3 regions of the uncultured Propionibacterium sp. genome follow, and region 1 is predicted to be linked to each of the others. Evidence: riboswitches for the same ligand, from Rfam matches in the RefSeq annotation. Region 1 holds a riboswitch; each other region holds the start of a gene.

Evidence for each region. Region 1 has a riboswitch for cobalamin ahead of nikB (nickel ABC transporter permease). Riboswitches for the same ligand answer to the same signal wherever they lie in the genome.
Region 2: another riboswitch for cobalamin. It lies ahead of cobI (precorrin-2 C(20)-methyltransferase); the one in region 1 lies ahead of nikB (nickel ABC transporter permease).
Region 3: another riboswitch for cobalamin. It lies ahead of R2N01_RS09370 (iron ABC transporter permease); the one in region 1 lies ahead of nikB (nickel ABC transporter permease).

What each region holds. Positions count from the first base shown of each region.
Region 1 is NZ_CAUTOU010000027.1:1,214-10,796, forward strand. It holds gene R2N01_RS06225 (ABC transporter ATP-binding protein) at 1-370, opposite strand, end outside; gene R2N01_RS06230 (ABC transporter substrate-binding protein) at 384-1,991, opposite strand; gene nikC (nickel transporter permease) at 2,035-2,928, opposite strand; gene nikB (nickel ABC transporter permease) at 2,925-3,869, opposite strand; cobalamin riboswitch at 3,964-4,175, opposite strand; gene pheT (phenylalanine--tRNA ligase subunit beta) at 4,317-6,842, opposite strand; gene pheS (phenylalanine--tRNA ligase subunit alpha) at 6,839-7,933, opposite strand; gene R2N01_RS06255 (RNA methyltransferase) at 8,119-8,931, opposite strand; gene rplT (50S ribosomal protein L20) at 8,954-9,325, opposite strand; gene rpmI (50S ribosomal protein L35) at 9,386-9,580, opposite strand.
Region 2 is NZ_CAUTOU010000093.1:531-5,200, reverse strand. It holds partial or broken gene cbiE (precorrin-6y C5,15-methyltransferase (decarboxylating) subunit CbiE) at 1-274, opposite strand, end outside; gene cobM (precorrin-4 C(11)-methyltransferase) at 271-1,251, opposite strand; gene cobI (precorrin-2 C(20)-methyltransferase) at 1,248-2,033, opposite strand; cobalamin riboswitch at 2,060-2,214, opposite strand; gene R2N01_RS10770 (DNA polymerase IV) at 2,192-3,604, opposite strand; gene R2N01_RS10765 (dihydrofolate reductase) at 3,607-4,218, opposite strand; gene R2N01_RS10760 (thymidylate synthase) at 4,215-4,670, opposite strand, start outside.
Region 3 is NZ_CAUTOU010000060.1:7,399-12,068, reverse strand. It holds gene R2N01_RS09375 (thiamine pyrophosphate-dependent enzyme) at 1-1,077, opposite strand, end outside; cobalamin riboswitch at 1,210-1,396, shown strand; gene R2N01_RS09370 (iron ABC transporter permease) at 1,546-2,565, shown strand; gene R2N01_RS09365 (ABC transporter ATP-binding protein) at 2,562-3,380, shown strand; gene R2N01_RS09360 (ABC transporter substrate-binding protein) at 3,377-4,453, shown strand; gene R2N01_RS09355 (dicarboxylate/amino acid:cation symporter) at 4,560-4,670, opposite strand, start outside.

The DNA.
Region 1 (9,583 bases):
CGGTGCATCCCGGTTCGACCGTGCGGATGTACTCGATGAACTGGCTGCCGAGGCGCCGTACCGGATTGAGCATGGCCCCGGCATCCTGGAAGACCATCGACATGCGGTGGCGGCGCAGCTCGAGCCACTGCGCCCGGCTCAGACCGAGCAGGGAGCGGCCCTCGAAGAGGATGTCGCCGCCGCAAACCCGGCCGCTCGAGGGCAGCAGGCCGAGAATGGCGCGGACCACCGTGGTCTTGCCCGAGCCGGACTCCCCCACGACGGCCACGATCTCGCCCGGAGCCATGTCCAGGTCGACATCGGCGACCGCGGGAGCGCCGCCGTAGCCGACGGTCATCGCCTGGATGCTGAGCACGCCGCCGTTCGTCATCGTCCCCACCCGCTCATCCCACCGGCCTGAAGGCGCTCGTGATCCAGTAGTAGTCCGCCGTCGAGACGGTGGCGTCGCTCACGCTCTGAGCGTTGGAGCACATGGTGCTGTTGTAGTAGCCGTGCACGAGGACCGCCGCGTCGTCGATGAGGATCTGCTGAAGGCGCACGTAGATCTTCTTGCGCTCGGCGGTCTCCAGCTGTGTGGCCAGCTGCTCGTACAGCGAGTCGTACTCGTCGTTCCTGTAACCGCAGTAGTTGGCGCTGCTCCTGGAGTACCAGTTGGCCAGGTAGCTGTAGGGCTCGCCCTCCTGGGCGGTCATCCAATTGCTGGAGTTGAGGTCGTACTCGCCGGCGACGAGCTTGTCCCACTCGGTGTCGGCGTCGAGCTTGGTGACCGTCGCCCGGATGCCGATCTCGGCGAGCTGGCTGGCCACGGCCTCGGCCATGACCGACAGATTGCGCGAGTCGTAGGTGAGATAGGCCAGGTCGATCCTCGTGCCGTCCAGCTCGCGGAAGCCGTCGCCGTCGGAATCGACGATCCCCGCGTCGTCGAGGATCTTCCTGGCCTTGTCCGGATCGTGGGGCGTGGCATCGGTGAGCTGGTCGTAGCCGAAGTCCAGCGAAGACGGGACGACCGAGTAGCCCGCGGTGTACAGGCCGCCGACCGTGATCTCGGTGATCGTCTGGTCGTCGACGGCCATGCAGATGGCGGTGCGCAGGTCCCTGTTCGCCAGCTGGCGGCCCTCGGCGACGTTCAGGTACGAGAATCCCGTGCGCATACCGATCGTCTGGGAGACCGAGTAGGCGGGATTGTTCCTGAGCGTCTCCAGGTCGGACATGGCGGTGATGTTCTCGGTGACGTCGACGTCGCCGGACTGGAGGGCCATGAACTTGGTCAGACTCGAGGAGTCATCGATGAAGATGACGTCGACGCCCTCGTAGGGCACCTCGCCGTTCCAGTAGACGGTGTTGCGGGTGAGCTTGACGTTCTGGCCGCTGTTGAACTCGCTCACGGCGTAGGGGCCGGTGCCGACCGGCTTCTCGTCCAGGTCCTCGCTGCCGGAGATGTCGAGGATCTCGAACAGCGGGTTGGCCAGGATGGCCGGCAGGTCCGCGTAAGGACTCTCGGTCACGATCGTGACGGCGCGGGCACCGTCGTCGGGCGTGATCGATGCCGGTTTCAGGAGGGCCGACGGCGAGGAGGAGCCCTCGACGCCCTCCTTGTCGTACATGTGCTGCAGGGACTCGGCGACCTTGGTGGCACTCACCTCGGTGCCGGTGGAGAACTTCAGTCCCTCGCGGATGTGGACGGCCCAGGTGAGGTGCTCGTCATCGACCGTGCAGGAATCGGCCAGGTGCGGCTGGGCGACCATCCTGTCGTCGAACTTGAACAGCGACTCGCCCACGCCGTAGCGCATGCACGCCCATGCGGCGTTGGGCTGGTTCGAGGGGTCGAGCGACTCCTTGGAGAAGTTCGTGCAGCCGAACTTCAACTCGGCGCTCGAGCCGCCGGGGCCCGAGCCGTTCGAGGAGCATCCCGCCAGGCCGAGCGAGGCGGCCGCCGCTCCTGCCGCCGAGACGGTCAGCAGGCCGCGGCGGGTGAGATTGATTCCCTGCATCGTGTTCACTTCCTTGCGTTGTGGTGAGAGTGTCCGGGTGCCGTCAGAGCGATGGGGCCGAGGCGAGCTCGGCGGTGTTCTCGTCCCCGCCGCTGCGGCGCGGATCGAGGACATCGCGCAGGGCATCGCCCAGTAGATTGAAGGCGATGACGGTGACGCAGATGGCCGCGCCGGGGAAGATCATGAGCCACGGGGAGTCGAGCAGATTGGCGCGGCCCTCGTTGAGCATGAGGCCCCACTCGGCCTGCGGCGGCTGGGCGCCGAAGCCGAGGAAGGACAGGCCGGCCAGTTCGAGCATCATCGTGCCGATATCGGTGGCGGCTGTGATGACGAGCATCGGAAGGACGCTCGGCAGCAGGTAGCGGCGGATGAGCCGACCGGGGCGGGCGCCGGTGAGCTCGGCGGCCGTCACGAAGTCGCTGCGGCGGATCTTGAGCACCAGGCTGCGCGCCAGCCGGGCGTACTTCGTCCAGCTGACGACGGCCAGGGCGAGGATCGCATTGCGGATGCTCGCCCCCAGCAGGCCGGCCACGGCGATCGCCAAGACGATGCCGGGGAAGGAGATCATCATGTCGGAGACGCGCATGATGACCGCCTCGAGAAGACCACCGAAGTACCCGGCGATGACGCCCAGCAGCGAGCCGGCGACGGAGATGATGGCGACGAGGGCCGTTGCGGCGGCGAGCGAGAGGCGGGTGCCGTAGACGACTCGCGAGGCCATGTCGCGGCCGAGTCTGTCGGTGCCGAACCAATGGGCAGCGCTCGGCGGCTGGAAGGCCTCGGGCAGATTCGCCGTGCAGGGATCCATCGGGGCGACCTGCTCGGCGAGCACGGCGACCAGGACGATCGCGACGACCAGCGCCGCATGGACGCTGAAGGCCCGGTGCGCACCGATGAAGCGGCGGACGGCCCTGCGGGGGCGGTGCGGCGCGCTCACGACCGGGCTCCTCGTCGTACTCGCGGGTCGAGCCGGGCGTAGGAGACGTCGACCAGCAGATTGACGACCATGTAGATGAGCGCGATCCACAGAACATAGGTCTGTATGAGCGGGTAGTCGTACGAGGTGACCGCCGAGACCGCCATATTGCCCAGACCGGGGTAGGAGAAGACGACCTCGACGACGGCCGTGCCGCCCAACAGCGAGCCGAGCGAGAGGCCGAGCAGGGTGAGCAGCGGCAATCGGGCGTTCGGCAGGACGTGCCGCCACAGGATGGTGCGTCTGGACAGGCCTCTCGCCCTAGCGCCCGTGACATAGTCCTGGCCCAGCTCCTCGAGGACCGCCGTGCGCACCTGGCGGGTGTACTTGCCGATCATCGCGAAGGCCAGCGTGACGGCCGGCATGACCAGCCGATCGGGCCCCGGCCCCGTCGAGACCACCGGCAGCCAGCCGAGTTTGAGGGCGACGACCCAGATGAGCAGCAGACCGAACCAGAAGTTCGGCATCGAGACGCCCAGGAAGCTGAGGCCGCGCGCGAGATGGTCGATGACCCCGCCCTGGTGCACCGCGGCCAGCATGCCGAGCGGAATGGCGATGACGAGCATCAGCAGCAGAGCCGCCAGCGAGAGCTCGACGGTCGGCCACAGGCGGGCGAGCATCAGATCGGTCACGGGCTTGTTCAGCGAGTACGACGTGCCGAAGTTCCCGTGCAGGCAGTTCCCGAGCCAGGTGGCGTACTGGACCGGGAAGGGCTCGTCCAGACCGAGCCGGGCGCGCATCTGCTCGACCATCTCGGGGGTCGGCGTAATGCCCTGGCTGGTGTACATGGCCCGCGCCGGATCTCCGGGAGCGAGCCAGACGAGCGTGAAGGTGATGAAACTGATGCCCACCAGCACGACCAGGATCTGGCCCAGCCGTCGGGCCAGCCATCGAGCATCCATGAGCCGGGGCCACCTCGCGATCATGACGAAGAACGATCGTCACAACCGGATTCTTGTGACCCAGCTCGGACCTCCGGTCGCCAAGTGCCGTGGCGGCGCGGGACAACTCCCAGGCAGGTCTTCTGGCTCGCGTCTCAGGGCAGTGCCCCGCGGATCCCCGCCTTCCCGGTTGCCCAGTGGCCGGCTCGCACCGATGAGGATCCGAGACGCTCACAGCGGCGGTCCCGTCCGCGATTCGCACGCGGTTCCCTATTCTCCCGGTCCGCCCCGGAGGGCGGATCGGGCACCTGGAGTGTCGTGCGCAAAAGCACACGACGCCCTAGCCTCGCGTGTGAAGGTTAGCAGCCGACGGCCGGCAACGTCCGGCGGATGCTCCCCGTCAACCATTGATTCGGCTTCGAGCGAACCCATCTGGGGAGTCACCGGCACCGACCCGCCGCGGCCGGGTCAGGCCTCCCTCAGGACCGCTCCGAACCGCTCGACGGCGGCCCTGACGGCGCTGTCGCGGGCGGCAGCGGCCTCGTCCTGGGTGAGTGTGCGATCGGCGCCGCGGAAGCGCAGGCTGTAGGCGAGCGACTTCCTGCCCTCGCCGATCTGCGGCCCCCGGAAGACGTCGAACAGCGCGATCGACTCGAGCAGGCCCCCGGCGCCCTCGATGAGGGCGGCCTCGACGTCGGCCGCCGGGGTCCGCTCGTCGACGATGAGGGCGACGTCCTCCTTGGCCAGTGGGAAACCGCTCAGCGCGGAGATCTCACCGCCTCCGGGCGCGCAGGCCACGAGCAGGTCGAGGTTGATCTCGACGGCGCAGGCGCGCTCGGGCAGGCCGTGGACCTTGACGACCTCGGGATGCAGTTCACCGGCGGCGCCGATGACGACCGGCCCGCCCGCGGCGCCCCGTACCGACAGCTCGGCGCAGCGGCCGGGGTGCCAGGGCGCGATCGCGGCGGCCCTGCGGTCCAGTTCAAGGCCGAGCACGTCGGCCGCAGTCTGGGCGAAGTGCACCGCATGGGTCCAGTCGGCCCTGATCGCGGCATGGCGCCACGTGGCGGGCAGCCACTGGCCGGTGAGCACCGCGGCGATCATGCGGGGCTGGTCGGGCAGTGCACTGCGGATACCGGCTATCTCGGCCTCGCTGGGGCGGTGGCCCACCTCGGGCATCGGGGCCGTCGCGGCGGGGTTGGCCCAGAAGACCGAGCCGGCCTCGAAGACGGCCAGATCGTCCTGGCCGCGCGAGGTGTTGCGCCGGACGGCGGCGAACAGGCCCGGCAGCAGGCTGGTACGCAGGTACGGGGCGGTGTCGGCCAGCGGGTTGGCCAGCTTCACCAGGCGGCGCTGGTCCGCATCGTCGGGCAGACCGAGCCGATCGAGCTCCCCGGCGCCGATGAACGGCAGCGTGATGACCTCGACGAAACCGGCCCGGGCCACTGCGGCGTTGACCGCGCGGCGGGCGCGCTGAGCCGGGCTGAGGCCCCGGCCGGCGACGGCGCGCGGCATCCTGGACTCGATGACGTCCAGCCCGAGCCTGCGGCCGACCTCCTCGACGTAGTCGTAGGGATCGCGCAGGTCGGTGCGCCAGGTGGGCGGGGTCAGGGTGAGCGCATCGCCCTTGCACCTGACCGTGATGCCGGCGCCCTGGAAGACCTCGACGACACGGTCGGAGTCGATGCGGGCGCCCAGGATGCGCGCGGGCAGGCCGGCGTCGATCGTCAGGGAGGGCGTGACCGGCACCTGGCCGGCCACGGTTGCGCCCGCGGCGACGGTGCCACCGGCGAGCTCCGCGAACAGGCGGGCCGCCATGCGGGCGGCGGCGCAGGCCACGCCCGGATCGACCGTGCGCTCGAAACGCCTGGAGGCCTCGGAGGCGAGCTTGTGGAGGCGGTAGGTGCGGCCGATCGTGCCGGGCGAGAAGTGAGCGGCCTCGATGACCACACTGGTCGTCCCCTCGCCCAGCTCGGTGGTCCGGCCGCCCATGACGCCCGCCAGGCCGATGGGTCCCGAGTCGTCGACGATGAGCAGGTCGTCGGTGCTCAGGACGCGCTCGACGCCGTCGAGCGTGGTGAGCCTCTCGCCGGCGGCCGCCCTGCGCACGACGATCGGGCCGAGCAGCTTGTCGGCGTCGTAACCGTGCAGGGGCTGGCCCGATTCGAGCATCACGTAGTTCGTGATGTCGACGGGCAGGCTGATCGAACGCATGCCGCTGGCCTCGAGGCGGTGGCGCATCCACGTCGGGGTGGGCGCGTGCGGGTCGATGCCGCTGACGCACAGATCGACGAACAACTGGCAGTCGTCCGACTCGATGCGCACCGGGTAGGCCCCCTGGGTCTTGGCGGGGACACGGCGCGAGTAGAGGTCGTTGTAGGGCACGTCGAAGGCCTGGGCCGCCTCGCGGGCCAGGCCGCGCATCGACAGCGCATAGCCCAGATCGGGCGTGACGTCGATGTCGAGGACCTCGTCGGGGACGCCGAGCAGCGCCAGCGCGTCGGAGCCGAGGCCGGCCCTGGCGGCCTCGGCCGGCGGCAGCACGATGATGCCGGTGTGGTCCTCGCCGATGCCGAGCTCGTCGGCGGCGCAGATCATGCCGTCGCTCATGTGGCCGTAGGTCCTGCGGGCGCCGATGCGGGAACCGCCGGACAGCACGGCGCCGGGCAGGCAGACCACGACGTAGTCGCCCCTGGCGAAGTTCTGGGCGCCGCAGACGATGCCGCGGGCGTCGGTGATGTCGGGATTGTTCTCGGATCCGTTCAACGGCCCCACGTCGACGCGGCACCAGCGGATGGTCCTGCCGTTCCGCTGCGGCTCCTCGACGAAGTCCAGGACGCGGCCGACGACGACCGGGCCGGTGATGCCCCCGCCGACGGTCTCGATGTGCTCCACCTGCAGGCCCATGCGGGTGAAGGCGTCCGCCACCTGGGCGGTGGTCACGCCGTGCGGGAGCTCCACGAGATCGCGGAGCCAGCTCATCGGCGCTCTCATCGCGCATCCCCCCTCAGCGACCGGCTGAATCTGACGTCGCCCTCGACGAAGTCGCGCAGATCGGGGGCGTTGTTGCGGAACATGACGGTGCGGTCGACGCCCATGCCGAAGGCGAAGCCCGAGTAGATGCTCGTGTCGACGCCGGCGGCGGTCAGCACGCGCGGATTGACGACACCGCAGCCGCCCCACTCGATCCAGCCCTCCGACCGACAGGTGCGACAGGGGTGCTCCGGATCGCCGACCGAGGCGCCGTGGCAGACGAAGCACTCCAGGTCGACTTCCGCGCTCGGCTCGGTGAACGGGAAGTAGTGCGGGCGCAGGCGCGTACGGATGTCGCCGAACGTCGCCCTGGCCAGATGGTCGAGAGTGCCCTTGAGATCGCCCATCGTAATGCCCCTGTCGACGGCCAGGCCCTCCAACTGGTGGAAGACCGGCAGATGGGTGGCGTCGTACTCGTCGGCGCGGAAGACCTTGCCGGGGCTGACGACGTAGACGGGCAGGTCGCGTTCGAGCAGGGTGCGCACCTGAACCGGCGAGGTCTGGGTGCGCATGATCTTGTGATCGCCCGGCGGATCGACGAAGAGCGTGTCGCTCATGAAGCGCGCCGGGTGGTCGGGGGTGAAGTTCAGGGCGTCGAAGTTGAGCCACTCGGCCTCGAGCTCGGGGCCCTCGGCGACCTCCCAGCCCATGGCCACGAAGACATCGCACATGCGGTTGATGAGAGCGGTCAGCGGATGCTCCGCGCCGAGGGGGTGCTCCGCCACCGGAAGGGTGACATCGACGCGTTCGGCCTCGAGGCGGGCGGCCATCTCGGCCGTCTCGAGTTCGGCGGCGCGAACCGTCAGGGCCTGGTCGACGCGGCCTCGGGCCCAGCCGATGAGCCTGCCGGCGTCCCTGCGCAGCCCCTTCGGCATGGCGCCGATACGGCGGTTGGCCAGAGCCAGCGGGGACTTGTCGGCGGCGTGCGCCAGGCGCACCGCCCTGAGCTCGGCCGAGTCGGCCGCGGCGGCGATGGCCTCGAGGGCGTCGTCCACCATCTGCTCGACCCGTTCCCGGTTCAACGACTCACTGGTGCTGTCTGGCCCTGACATGGGCTCCCCTCTTTCGCTCCGCCCGGGGCCGGCGCGAAGCCGGCCGCGCCTCACAAGTCTAGGGGGCCGCCGGGCCGGCGCCCGCCGCGCGTCAGGGGGCGGGACCCCGGATGCCGATCACCCGCGCCCCGGGCGCATCCGGGGCGCCCGGCCCCGGCCCGTCGCGGGCGCGTCGACCGCCGTGCTCACCGCTGCGGCCCCCGCCGCTGCGCACTGGCCGAGACGTACAGGCAGATCGCCGCCGCGGTCGACAGGTTGAGGCTCTCGGCCCGGCCCCACATCGGCACGGCGGCCACTTGATCGGCCGCATCGAGCTGGTCGGCGGGCAGGCCCCACGCCTCGTTGCCCAGCAACCATGCGGTCGGGCGAGCCAGTTCGCCGCGGGCGTCGAGTTCGTCCAGGGCGGTCCCCGTCCCGTCGGCGGCCAGGACCGTCATGGCGTTGGCACGGGCCCATCCGACCGTCTCGCCGAGGCCGGCACCGGTGATGACCGGCAGGTGGAAGACGCTGCCGACCGAGGCGCGCACGGTCTTGGGGTTGGTGATGTCGACCGATCCGCGCGTGAGCACCACGGCGTCCGCGCCGAAGGCGTCGGCGCAGCGCACGACCGTGCCGGCATTGCCGGGGTCGCGCACCTGGGCGCAGATGACGACGAGACGCGGATGACGCACGTCGGACAGCCGCGCTCGTGGCCACCGGCAGACCGCCACGATGCCCTGCGGGGTGACCGTGTCGCACAGCATGCGCAACTCCTCGGGGCGGGCTCGCACCGTCTCGGCGCCGCCGGCCGCGCTCATGAGCTCGCCGTGACGCTCGGGGTCGGCGACGATGAGCCTGCGGACCACGCCCGGGCGGCTCAGCGCCTCGCGCACCGCCTGGGCGCCCTCCGCGAGGAACAGGCCCCTCTCGGCACGGGTCCTGCGCTGCAGCAGCCGACGAGTCGAACGCAGCGCCCTCGGCGAGATGAGGGGGACGCCGGCGCCCGGCTCGTCGTTCATGGCTCTCGCCACCGCGACCGGGTCAGGCGACCTTGGCGGTGGGCTGATTCTCCTTGGCGACCTTCACCAGTGCGGAGAAGGCGGTGGGATCGCTGACGGCCAGATCGGCCAGGATCTTGCGATCGACCTCGACGCCGGCAGTCTTCAGGCCGTTGATGAAACGGTTGTAGGTCATGCCCTCGACGCGGGTCGCGGCATTGATGCGCTGGATCCACAGCGAGCGGAAGTCGCCCTTCCTGGCCTTGCGGTCGCGGAACGAGTAGGTGCCCGAGTGCAGCATCTGCTCCTTGGCCTTGCGGTAGAGGCGCGAGCGCTGACCGCGGTAGCCCGAGGCCTGCTCGAGGATCTCGCGGCGCTTCTTCTTCGCATTCACTGCGCGCTTGACGCGTGCCATGGTGTACTCCTTGGTTGAAGAATAAAGGATCAGGTGTCGGATGGGAGAGGAGCCGCCGCCTCAGATGCCGAGCATCCTGCGGGCCTTCCTGGCGTCGCTCTTGCCGAGTGCGGCGTCCACCGACAGACGGCGGGTGCGCCTGGTGGGCTTGTGCTCGTTCAGGTGCGCCTTACCGGCGCGGGCGTGCACGAGCTTGCCGCTGCCAGTCACCTTGAACCGCTTCTTCGCACCGGAGTGCGTCTTCATCTTGGGCATCCA
Region 2 (4,670 bases), on a different contig from region 1:
GGACGACCTCGACGGCCAGGCCGGCCTGGCGCAGGCGCCGCGCGATGCCGAAGAACAGCGGGTCGCCCGAGGCGACGACGACGACGCTGGCGTCGTCGGGCAGGGCCTTGATGCGCTCGACGGCCGGGGCGATGAGGCCGAGCACCTGGCGCCTGGGCTCGGGCACCGACAGGGCGTCGAGGTGGCGGCGCCCGCCGACCACGAGATCGGCGGCGGCCGCGTCCGCGCGCAGCTGCTCGCTGATCCCGCCGAGGTGTCCGTGGACGCGGATCATGCGTTCTCCTCCGGGACGGTGCCGGCGCGGCCGGCCGCATCGGTGTCCTCGCCCAGGGCGCGGGCGCCGCGCTCGCGCAGCTCCTGCCGGGCCCGGGCGTCGGCGTCGCGGTACTCGTGGTGGAAGCCGGGATGGTACAGGTGGCTGCGGCCGGCTATGGGCCCCTCGGCCAGGGCCGGGCCGACGAGCACGACCGTGTGCTTCCACAGCCGGTGGGCCCTCATCGTCTCGGACAGGCGGGCCAGGTCGCAGCGGAACATCATCTCCTGCGGCCAGGTGACGCAGTAGCCGATGATGCAGGGGGTCCCGGGCGCGTAGCCGCCCTCGAGCAGGGCCTCCTGCAGGGCGCGGTGGCGGGCCGCCGACAGGTAGACGGCCATGGTGGCCCCGTGCGCGGCGAACGAGGCGATGGTCTCGCCGTCCGGCATCGGCGTGCGGCCGCCCTCCAGGCGGGTGACGATCAGGGACTGGCTGACCTCGGGCACGGTGACCTCGGCGTCCAGGCGGGCGGCGGCGGCGCTGAACGCCGAGATGCCGGGCACGGTCTCGACGTCGATGCCGATCCGGCGGCACAGGTCGCGCTGCTCGGCGGTGGCGCCGTAGATCGCCGGATCGCCGGTGTGCACGCGGGCCACGAGCAGGTCCTCGTCGCGGGCGCGGGTGTACAGCGGGACGAGGGCCTCCAGCGGGATCGACGCGGAGTCGATGAGCTCGGCGCCCGGCCTGTGGCCGGCGACCACGTCGGGGTGGACGAGGCTGGAGGCCCAGACGATGATGTCGGCGTCGGCGATGATGCGGGCGCCGCGCACGCTCACCAGGTCGGGGGCGCCCGGCCCGGCCCCGATGAAGGCGACCAGGCCGCGGGAGCCGCCACGGGCCGGGGCCGGCAGGGGCGGCGGGTCGATCAGCGAGTGGTCCATCGCATCGACGTCGGGCTCCGGGCCGATGGGGGCCGCGGGCCCGGGGCGCCCGCTCATATGCGGCCTCCCGTGATGGTGCGCTCGGGCGTGGTCAGGACGGCCGAGAAGTAGGGGCGCTCCTCGTCGGGGCCGACCTCGTCGAGGCCGGCGAGCTGCTGGTCGGGGAGCGAGACGTCGGTGCCGATGACGGCCCGGCGGCCGCGGGCGCGCAGCGCCTCGAGCACCTCGGGGAGCTTGCGGCCGCCCTTGTAGACGGCGACCGAGTCGACGGCGTCGAGCACCTGCCCGAGCCTGTCGGGCCCGACGGTGGCCGGCACGAGGGCGAGGATCTCGCGGCCCTCCGCGAGCGGGGTGGTGCTGGCGGCCGCCAGGGCCTGCATGGCGGTGATGCCGGGCACGAGCTCGTAGGCGACGTCCGGCAGGCGCTCGGCGACGGTGGCGCGCAGATAGCTGAAGGTGGAGAAGACGGCCGGGTCGCCGACGGTGGCGAAGGCGACGGTACGGCCTCCCGACTCGAAGGCCTCGACCGCGGCGTCGGCGCTGGCCCGCCAGCTCTCGGCGCGCCTGGCCCCCACGCCGCGGCGCTGGGCCATCGAGAAGGGGACGCGCCTGATCCGGGCGGTGCAGTCGGGGACGACCTGGGCGATGATCCGCTCGGCGCGGCCGGGGCCCCCGACGGAGGCCTCGGTGAACGGGACGAGGACGACGTCGGCGGCCCGGAGCACCCGCACCGCCTTGAGCGTGACCAGCTCGGGATCGCCGGGGCCCACCCCCACCCCGATGAATCGCCGTCCGGCGCCGGTCCGTCCGCCGTCGGGGCGCGCGCGGTTCTCGCTCACATGGCCTCCTCAGGTGCCTCGCCCAATGGTTCCTGCCGGCAGCATGCGAGTATCTGGCTCACCGGCCCGCCGGGCCGGATCACAGTGGCGGGACCGCTCCGGACTGCCAGCCGGGCTGGGCACCGGGATTCCTCGTCAATGCTGCAGTGCTCAGTCTGTCACACGAGAGGGGCCCCGCCTAAGTCCCCCACCGCGCGGGCCCACCCCGGGCCGTGCCCGTCCTCGTCGGACTCGGGCACGGCGAACGCCAGGGCGAGGGGCTCGGCGCGGCGCAGCGCCGGATCGTCCGCCCTCAGGGAACGGACCGGCCCGATGGGCCCGCCGCGCCGCTCGAAGCGCACCGTGACCACGCCGTGGCCGGCCCCCCACACCCAGCCGCGGCCCCACTGCTCGTGCTCGACGTCCATGCCGGGCAGGTAGCCGGCGTCGGCGCGGCGCACGGTGACGGGCGGGGCGGACTCGTCGTACTGCACCAGGGTGCCCGTGGCCGGCTCGCCGTCGTCCACCTCGAAGAGCTCCTCCTGGGCGGCCTGGGTGAAGTTCGAGACGCCCACGCCGACGAGCCGCACCCCGGCCCGCGGGTCGACGGCCCCGGCCAGGCCCTGGGCGACGGCGGCGATGCGCTCGGGATGGTCCGTGGCGCCCAGCAGGGTGCGCGAGCGGCTGACCGTGCTGAAGTCGGCCATGCGGGCCTTGAAGGTGACGGTGCGGGCGAACAGGCCCGCCCTGTTGAGCCTGGCGGCGACCAGCCGGGCGTCCTTGGCGATGATCTCGGCGATGGCGCCCTCCCCGGTGATGTCCTCCTCGAAGGTGTCCTCGACCGAGATCGACTTGGCCTCGCCGCGCGGGAGCACGGGGCGCTCGTCCTGGGCGAAGGCGATGCCGTGCACGTACTCGCCCACGGCCCGGCCGAGTTCGCGGACGAGCTCGTGCGGGCTGGCCTCGCGCAACTCGGTGACCGTGCGGATGCCCAGGCGATTGAGCTTCTCAGTGGTGGCCGGGCCGATGCCGGGGATGGCCCGAACGCTCATCGGAGCGATGAAGTCGAGCTCCCGGCCGGGCGCGATGATGCGGGCGCCGTCGGGCTTGGCGGCCTGGGAGGCGAGTTTGGCGATGAACTTGCTCGAGCCGACGCCGACCGAGGCGTGCAGGCCCTCGGTGCGCACGGCGATCCCGCGGCGCAGGTCGTCGACCAGCCCGGCGAGCGCGGGCGGTGAGACGTCCCGCCCGCCCGCGGCCAGGTCGACGAAGGCCTCGTCGATGCTGACGGGCTCGACGAGCGGGCTGAGCTCGCCGAGCAGGGCCATGACGATGCGGCTCGACTCGCGGTAGGCGGCGAAGCGGGTGGCCAGGTAGGCGGCGTGCGGGGCCAGGTGCCGGGCCTGGCCGGTGCCCATGGCCGAGTGGACGCCCAGTGCGCGGGCCTCGTAGCTGGCCGTCGCGACGACGCCGCGCCCGCCCACTCCCCCGACGATGACCGGTTTGCCGACCAGCGAGGGCTTGTCGCGCTGCTCGACCGATGCGAAGAAGGCGTCGAGGTCGAGGTGCAGCACGGAGGCCGACGAGCGCACGGTCAGCCCCCTTCGCCGACCGGCCCGCCGGAAGCGGCGGGGGCCGGGGCCCCGGCGCACCCGGCGGTGGGGATCCGGCGGGGGGCGCCGACGCGCTCGTAGCGGACGAAGTCGAACAGCTCGCCGCCGACGCGCTCGACCTCGCGCCAGGTGGCGGCGTCGATCTCCGGGAAGGTGACCGGGCCGGCGGCGTCCGCGTGCACGCGGGTGATGTCGAGTTCGCCGACCCAGTCCATGGCGGCGCGGTAGACCTGGCCGCCGCCGCAGACGAAGACCCTGTCGCGGTCGAGCCCGGCGGCGACGCGCAGGGCCTCGGCCAGGCTCGGCACGGCGATGCCGCGCGAGCCGCGGGGCGGATCGGGCGGGAAGCGCACCGAGGCCGGGTCGCGGCTGATGACGACGCTGGTGCGCCCGCCGAGCAGGCCCATGATGCGGTGCGTGACGTGGCCGAGGATCATCGGATGGCCCATCGTGACCGCCCTGAAGCGCCTCAGGTCCTCGCGGAACCCGAAGGGCTGGCAGGCGCCGTCGCCGATCACGCCGTTGGCCGCGACCGCCGCGATGGCGATGACCCTCGGGCCGGTGGGCCGGCCGCCGGCCGCTGCGCCGCTCACACCGCCACCGGGGCCCTGATCGCCGGGTGCGGGTCGTAGCCGGACAGCTCGATGTCGCCCAGCTCGAACTCGTCGATGCCCCTCACCGCGGGATTGAGCTCGAGCGTCGGCAGCGGGCGCGGCTCGCGCGACAGCTGCTCGCGCACCTGGTCGAAGTGGTTGTGGTAGATGTGCGCGTCGCCCAGGGTGTGGACGAAGTCGCCGACGCCCAGCCCGCAGACCTGCGCCACCATGTGGGTGAGCAGGGCGTAGGAGGCGATGTTGAAGGGCACGCCCAGGAACAGGTCGGCCGAGCGCTGGTAGAGGCCGCAGCTCAGGGCGCCGGGGGCGCCGCCGTGCCCGGGGGACACGTAGAACTGGAAGAGCACGTGGCACGGCGGCAGGGCCATGTCTTCCGCCTCGGCGACGTTCCAGGACGAGACGACCAGGCGGCGCGAGTACGGGTCGTCCCG
Region 3 (4,670 bases), on a different contig from region 1:
CTCCGCCGGGACGGTGGACAGCCAGTCGAGGCAGTCGGCGCGCTCGGCGGCCAGGTAGTCGCCGGGTTCGGCGAGCAGATCGTCGAAGACCTTCTCGATCGGGGTGTCCTCGAGCTCGCGGCAGGTCCGGCGCACGTCCGAGCCGAAGTCGTCGAGCTCGGCGTCCAGGGCCTCGAGCCAGGCCTGGTCGATCAGTCCCCTGCCGAGCAGATGGGCCTGCAGCCGTTCGATCGGGTCCCGTCCGGCCCACTCCCGCGTGGCCTCGTCGCTGCGGTACCTGCTCGGATCATCGCTGGTGGTGTGCGCGCCCATGCGGTAGGTGAGCGCCTCGACCAGCACGGGCGAGGCGGTGCGGGCCCGGGCTAGGGCCCAGTCCATCACCGCGGCGGTGGCGAGCGGGTCGTTGCCGTCGACGCGGATCCCCGGGATGCCGAAGCCGTGGGCCCGCTGGTAGAGCGGGATGGGCGTCTGACGGGTGACCGGCTCGCTGATGGCCCACTGGTTGTTGACGCAGCAGAACACGACCGGGGCGCCCTGGGCCGCGGCGAAGACGAGGGCCTCGTTGACGTCGCCCTGGCTGGAGGCGCCGTCCCCGTAGATGGTGAGGGCCGCGTGCGGCCGGCCGTCCGGGTCCAGGGCGGCGCCCATCGCATAGCCCACCGCGTGCAGCGGGTGCGAACCGATGATGATCGAGTAGGGCGCCATGCGCGTCGCCCCGCTGTCCCAGCGCGACAGCCCCGAGCCGCGCCAGAGCGCGAGCATGTCGGCCGGGCTCACCCCCATGGCCAGCGCCAGGGACTGCTCCCGGTAGGTGGCGAACACCATGTCCTGAGGGCCCAGCGCGGCGGCGATCCCCGCCTGGTAGCCCTCCTGGCCGAGCAGCGGCGGCCACAGCCCGAGCTCGCCGTGGCGCTGCAGCGCGGCGCCCTCGATGTCGAGGCGGCGCCCGAACATCATGCGACGCAGCATCGTCACCAGCTCGGTGTCGCCGCCCCGCCAGCCGAACCGGGCGTCCTCGACACGGACACCCTCCGGCGTGAGCAACTGCACCGGCCGCGTCGGATCCTCGGCACCCATCGAAGTCCTTCCCCACAACAAAACTTACTCTCTGGTAACCTACCGGATCGTAGACTCCGGGATCAACCATCCCCCCGCCGACCCGACCACGAGTGAGACGATCACCCAGCTCGACGCCCAAGACGCACAGGACTATGCTGCGTGCGAGTCGATCGCGCCCATGAGCAATGGGCGCCAGGGAACTCCGGTGAAAATCCGGGACTGGCGCGCAGCGGTGAAGGTGACGGGGCCGGCACAAAGAACCCACTGGGGAGACCCGGGAAGGGGCCGGCCTCGGACGATCCGAGTCCGAAGACCTGTCGGCTCACCTGTCCGTCAGGCGTTTCGCGCTCACAGACGCCCCAGATGAAAGCCGACGCCCCGTTGACCCCCGCTCAGTCCTCCGACCCTCACCGGACACCCCCTGCCACGACCAGCAAGAACACGCACCGGGCCACGACCCGGGCCGGGCGCGGCGCACGCATCAACCTGACCCCGGTCGTCATCGGGCTGGTTCTCGCCATCGCGGTGAGCATCGTGCTGTCGCTGGCCTTCGGCTCCGAACGCATCCCACTCGCCGAGGTCTGGGACGTCGTGCGCGGCCGTCTGGCCGGTGACCCGGCCGGTTCCCCGTTCGCAACGATCGTCTGGCAGCTGCGCATGCCGCGCGCCCTGCTGGCAGTGCTCGTCGGAGCGGGCCTGTCGATCGGCGGCGCCGGCATGCAGACGCTCGTGCGCAATCCGCTGGCCGAGCCCTATCTGCTGGGCATCTCCTCGGGCGCCTCGGTCGGCGCCACCGCAGTGCTCGTCTTCGGCGTGCTGGCGCGGTTCGGCGTCTACTCGCTGTCGGCAGGCGCCCTGCTCGGCGCGCTGGGCGCGGCGCTGGCGGTGTTCGGCGTCTCGCAGGCCCAGGGCGGCCTGACGCCGCTGCGCATGGTGCTGTCGGGCGTCGTCCTGTCGTCGGCCTTCTCGGCGGTCGCCTCGTTCATGGTCTTCCTCTCGGACGACAATCACGCGGCGGCATCGGTCATGTTCTGGATGCTCGGCTCGGTGGCCGGCGCCAGCTGGGCCAAGCTCCTGCTGCCGCTGCTCGCGGTCGTGGGCATCGGCGGCGCCATGCTGGCCGTCAGCGGCTGGCTGGACGCCCTGGCGGCCGGCCCCGAGACGGCTGCGGCCCTCGGCGTGCGGGTCCGGGCGATGCGCACCGGCCTGTTCGTCGGGCTGGGCGCGCTCATCGGCTGCCTGGTGGCGGTCAGCGGCGGCATCGGATTCGTCGGCCTCATCGTGCCGCACGCCTCCCGCATGCTGGTCGGCTCGCTGCACCGGCGCATGCTGCCGATCGCGGCGCTGACCGGTTCGCTGTTCCTGCTGTGGGTCGACGTCGTCTCGCGCGTCGTCGTCCGGCCGCAGGAGATCCCGATCGGCGTCGTCACCGGCGTGATCGGCGCGCCGGTCTTCCTGCTCCTCATGGGCCGGCGCCGGTACGCGTTCGGGAGCCGTGACGCATGAGCAGGGGCGCCAGCCGCGGTCACGGCACCGGCCGGGCCCCCGAGATCCGCCTGGAGGCCGTCGCAGCCCAGGTCCAGCACCATGTGGTCGTCCGCGACGTCGGCCTCACCATTCCGGGCGGCACGAAGCTGGCGCTGGTCGGCACCAACGGCGCCGGCAAGTCGACGCTGCTGCGCGCCATCGCCGGCATCACCGAACCGGCCGCCGGCCGCGTCCTGCTCGACGGCAACCCGGTGCACGCCATGAAACCGCGGGAGCGGGCCCGTCTCATCTCGTTCGTCTCCCAGGAGGAGACCCCGCCGGACGATCTGCGCCTGGGCGAGATGGTCGCCCTCGGCCGCATCCCGTACCGCAGTCCGTGGTCGATGAACGGGCGCGGCGAGATGCGCATAGTCCGCGAATCGCTGGGCGCGCTCGGTCTGGGCGACCGTCTGGAGACGCCCTGCACGAATCTGTCCGGCGGCGAGCGGCGCCGCGCCATGATCGCCCGCGGCCTGGCCCAGCGCTGCCCCGTCCTCGTGCTCGACGAGCCCACGAACCACCTCGACATCGCCTGGCAGCTGCGCCTGCTCGACCTGCTCGCGGCCCAGCCCGCAACGGTCATCGCCGCCATCCACGACATCGACACCGTGCTGCGCCACTTCGACCTGGTGGCCGTCCTCCACGGCGGGCTCATGCGGGCCTTCGGCGAACCCGCAGCGGTGCTCGGCACCGGGCTCATGGGCGAGGCGTTCGCCGTCGAGGCCCTGCAGATCCCCCATCCGCGAACTCATCAACCCCATCTGCTCATCAGCAGGGGAAAGGACAATCGATGAAGATCCCCCGTACCGCGCCCGCAGGGCTGCTCGCCCTCGCGCTCGTCGCCACCGGCTGCGCCTCGAGCACGTCGTCCGGCTCGTCCGGCTCGTCGGCGGCGGGAAGCATCCAGCTCACCAACTGCGGCGAGACGAAGGAGTACCCGAGCCCGACGACCAGGCTGTTCGTCAACGACGGGAACATCATCTCGATCGCCCTGGCCGCGGGTGCCGCGGACGACATCGTCGCCGTCTCCAGCATGCAGCGCGACCGCGACGTGCTGGCCCTCAAGTACGGCGCCGAGACGGTCGACGGCCTCAACCAGGTGGCCGACAAGTACCCGACGATGGAGAACATCGTCGCCGCCCAGCCGCAGGTCGTCTTCGCCGGCTGGGGCTACGGCTTCAGCGAGGAGAGGAACCTGACCCCCGACGGCCTCGCCCAGCAGGGCATCGGGACCTATCTGCTGTCGGAGACCTGCCGCCAGCCCGACGGCAACCGCGGCACCATGGACCCCTGGGACGCGCTGACCACCGACATCACCAATGTGGGCGCGATGACGGGCGACGACTCCGCCGCCGGGCAGGTCGTCGAGGACATCAACACCCGGCGCAAGGCCCTCGAGGGGGCCATGCAGGCCACCGACAGGCCCACCGCCTTCCTGTTCGACTCCGGCTCGGACACGATCTTCTCGTCCGGCTCCTTCGGGGCCCCGCAGGCCATGATGGAGTCGGCCGGCGTCGCCAACGCCCTGTCGGACGTGCAGGACACCTGGACCTCGGTCAGCTGGGAGCGCCTGGCCGCCGCCGACCCCGACATCGTCTACTTCGTCGACTACCCCGGCCAGTCCTACGACGAGAAGGTGACCGCGCTGAAGTCGAACGACGCGACGAAGGACCTGACCGCCGTCAAGGAGGGCCGCTTCGTCAACCTGCCCTACGCCATGTGGACCTCGGGCCCGCTGAACATCGACGGCGCCGAGTACATCCGCAAGTCGCTGGAGCACTACGGCCTGCAGCCCGCCTCGGACGTCCAGACGCACCTCGACCTGTCGAAGCTGGAGGACCTGCCCGGCAACGAGTGGATGAGGTAGTCCCCGCCCCTCCCCACGCAGCTGCAGGGCCCGCCCGCGGGCTGTGCACGGGGCTGAGCGCCACAGCCGCATGGGGAACGGGAGGGGCCCGGCAGGGGCCCACGCCTCAGTCGGCGGCTCCCGGACCGTCCGCGGCGGTGGGGGCCACCAGCTCCCCGGGGCTGACGACGCCCTCGACGGAGACCCTGTCGAGATAGGCCATGCCGTCGAAGGACAG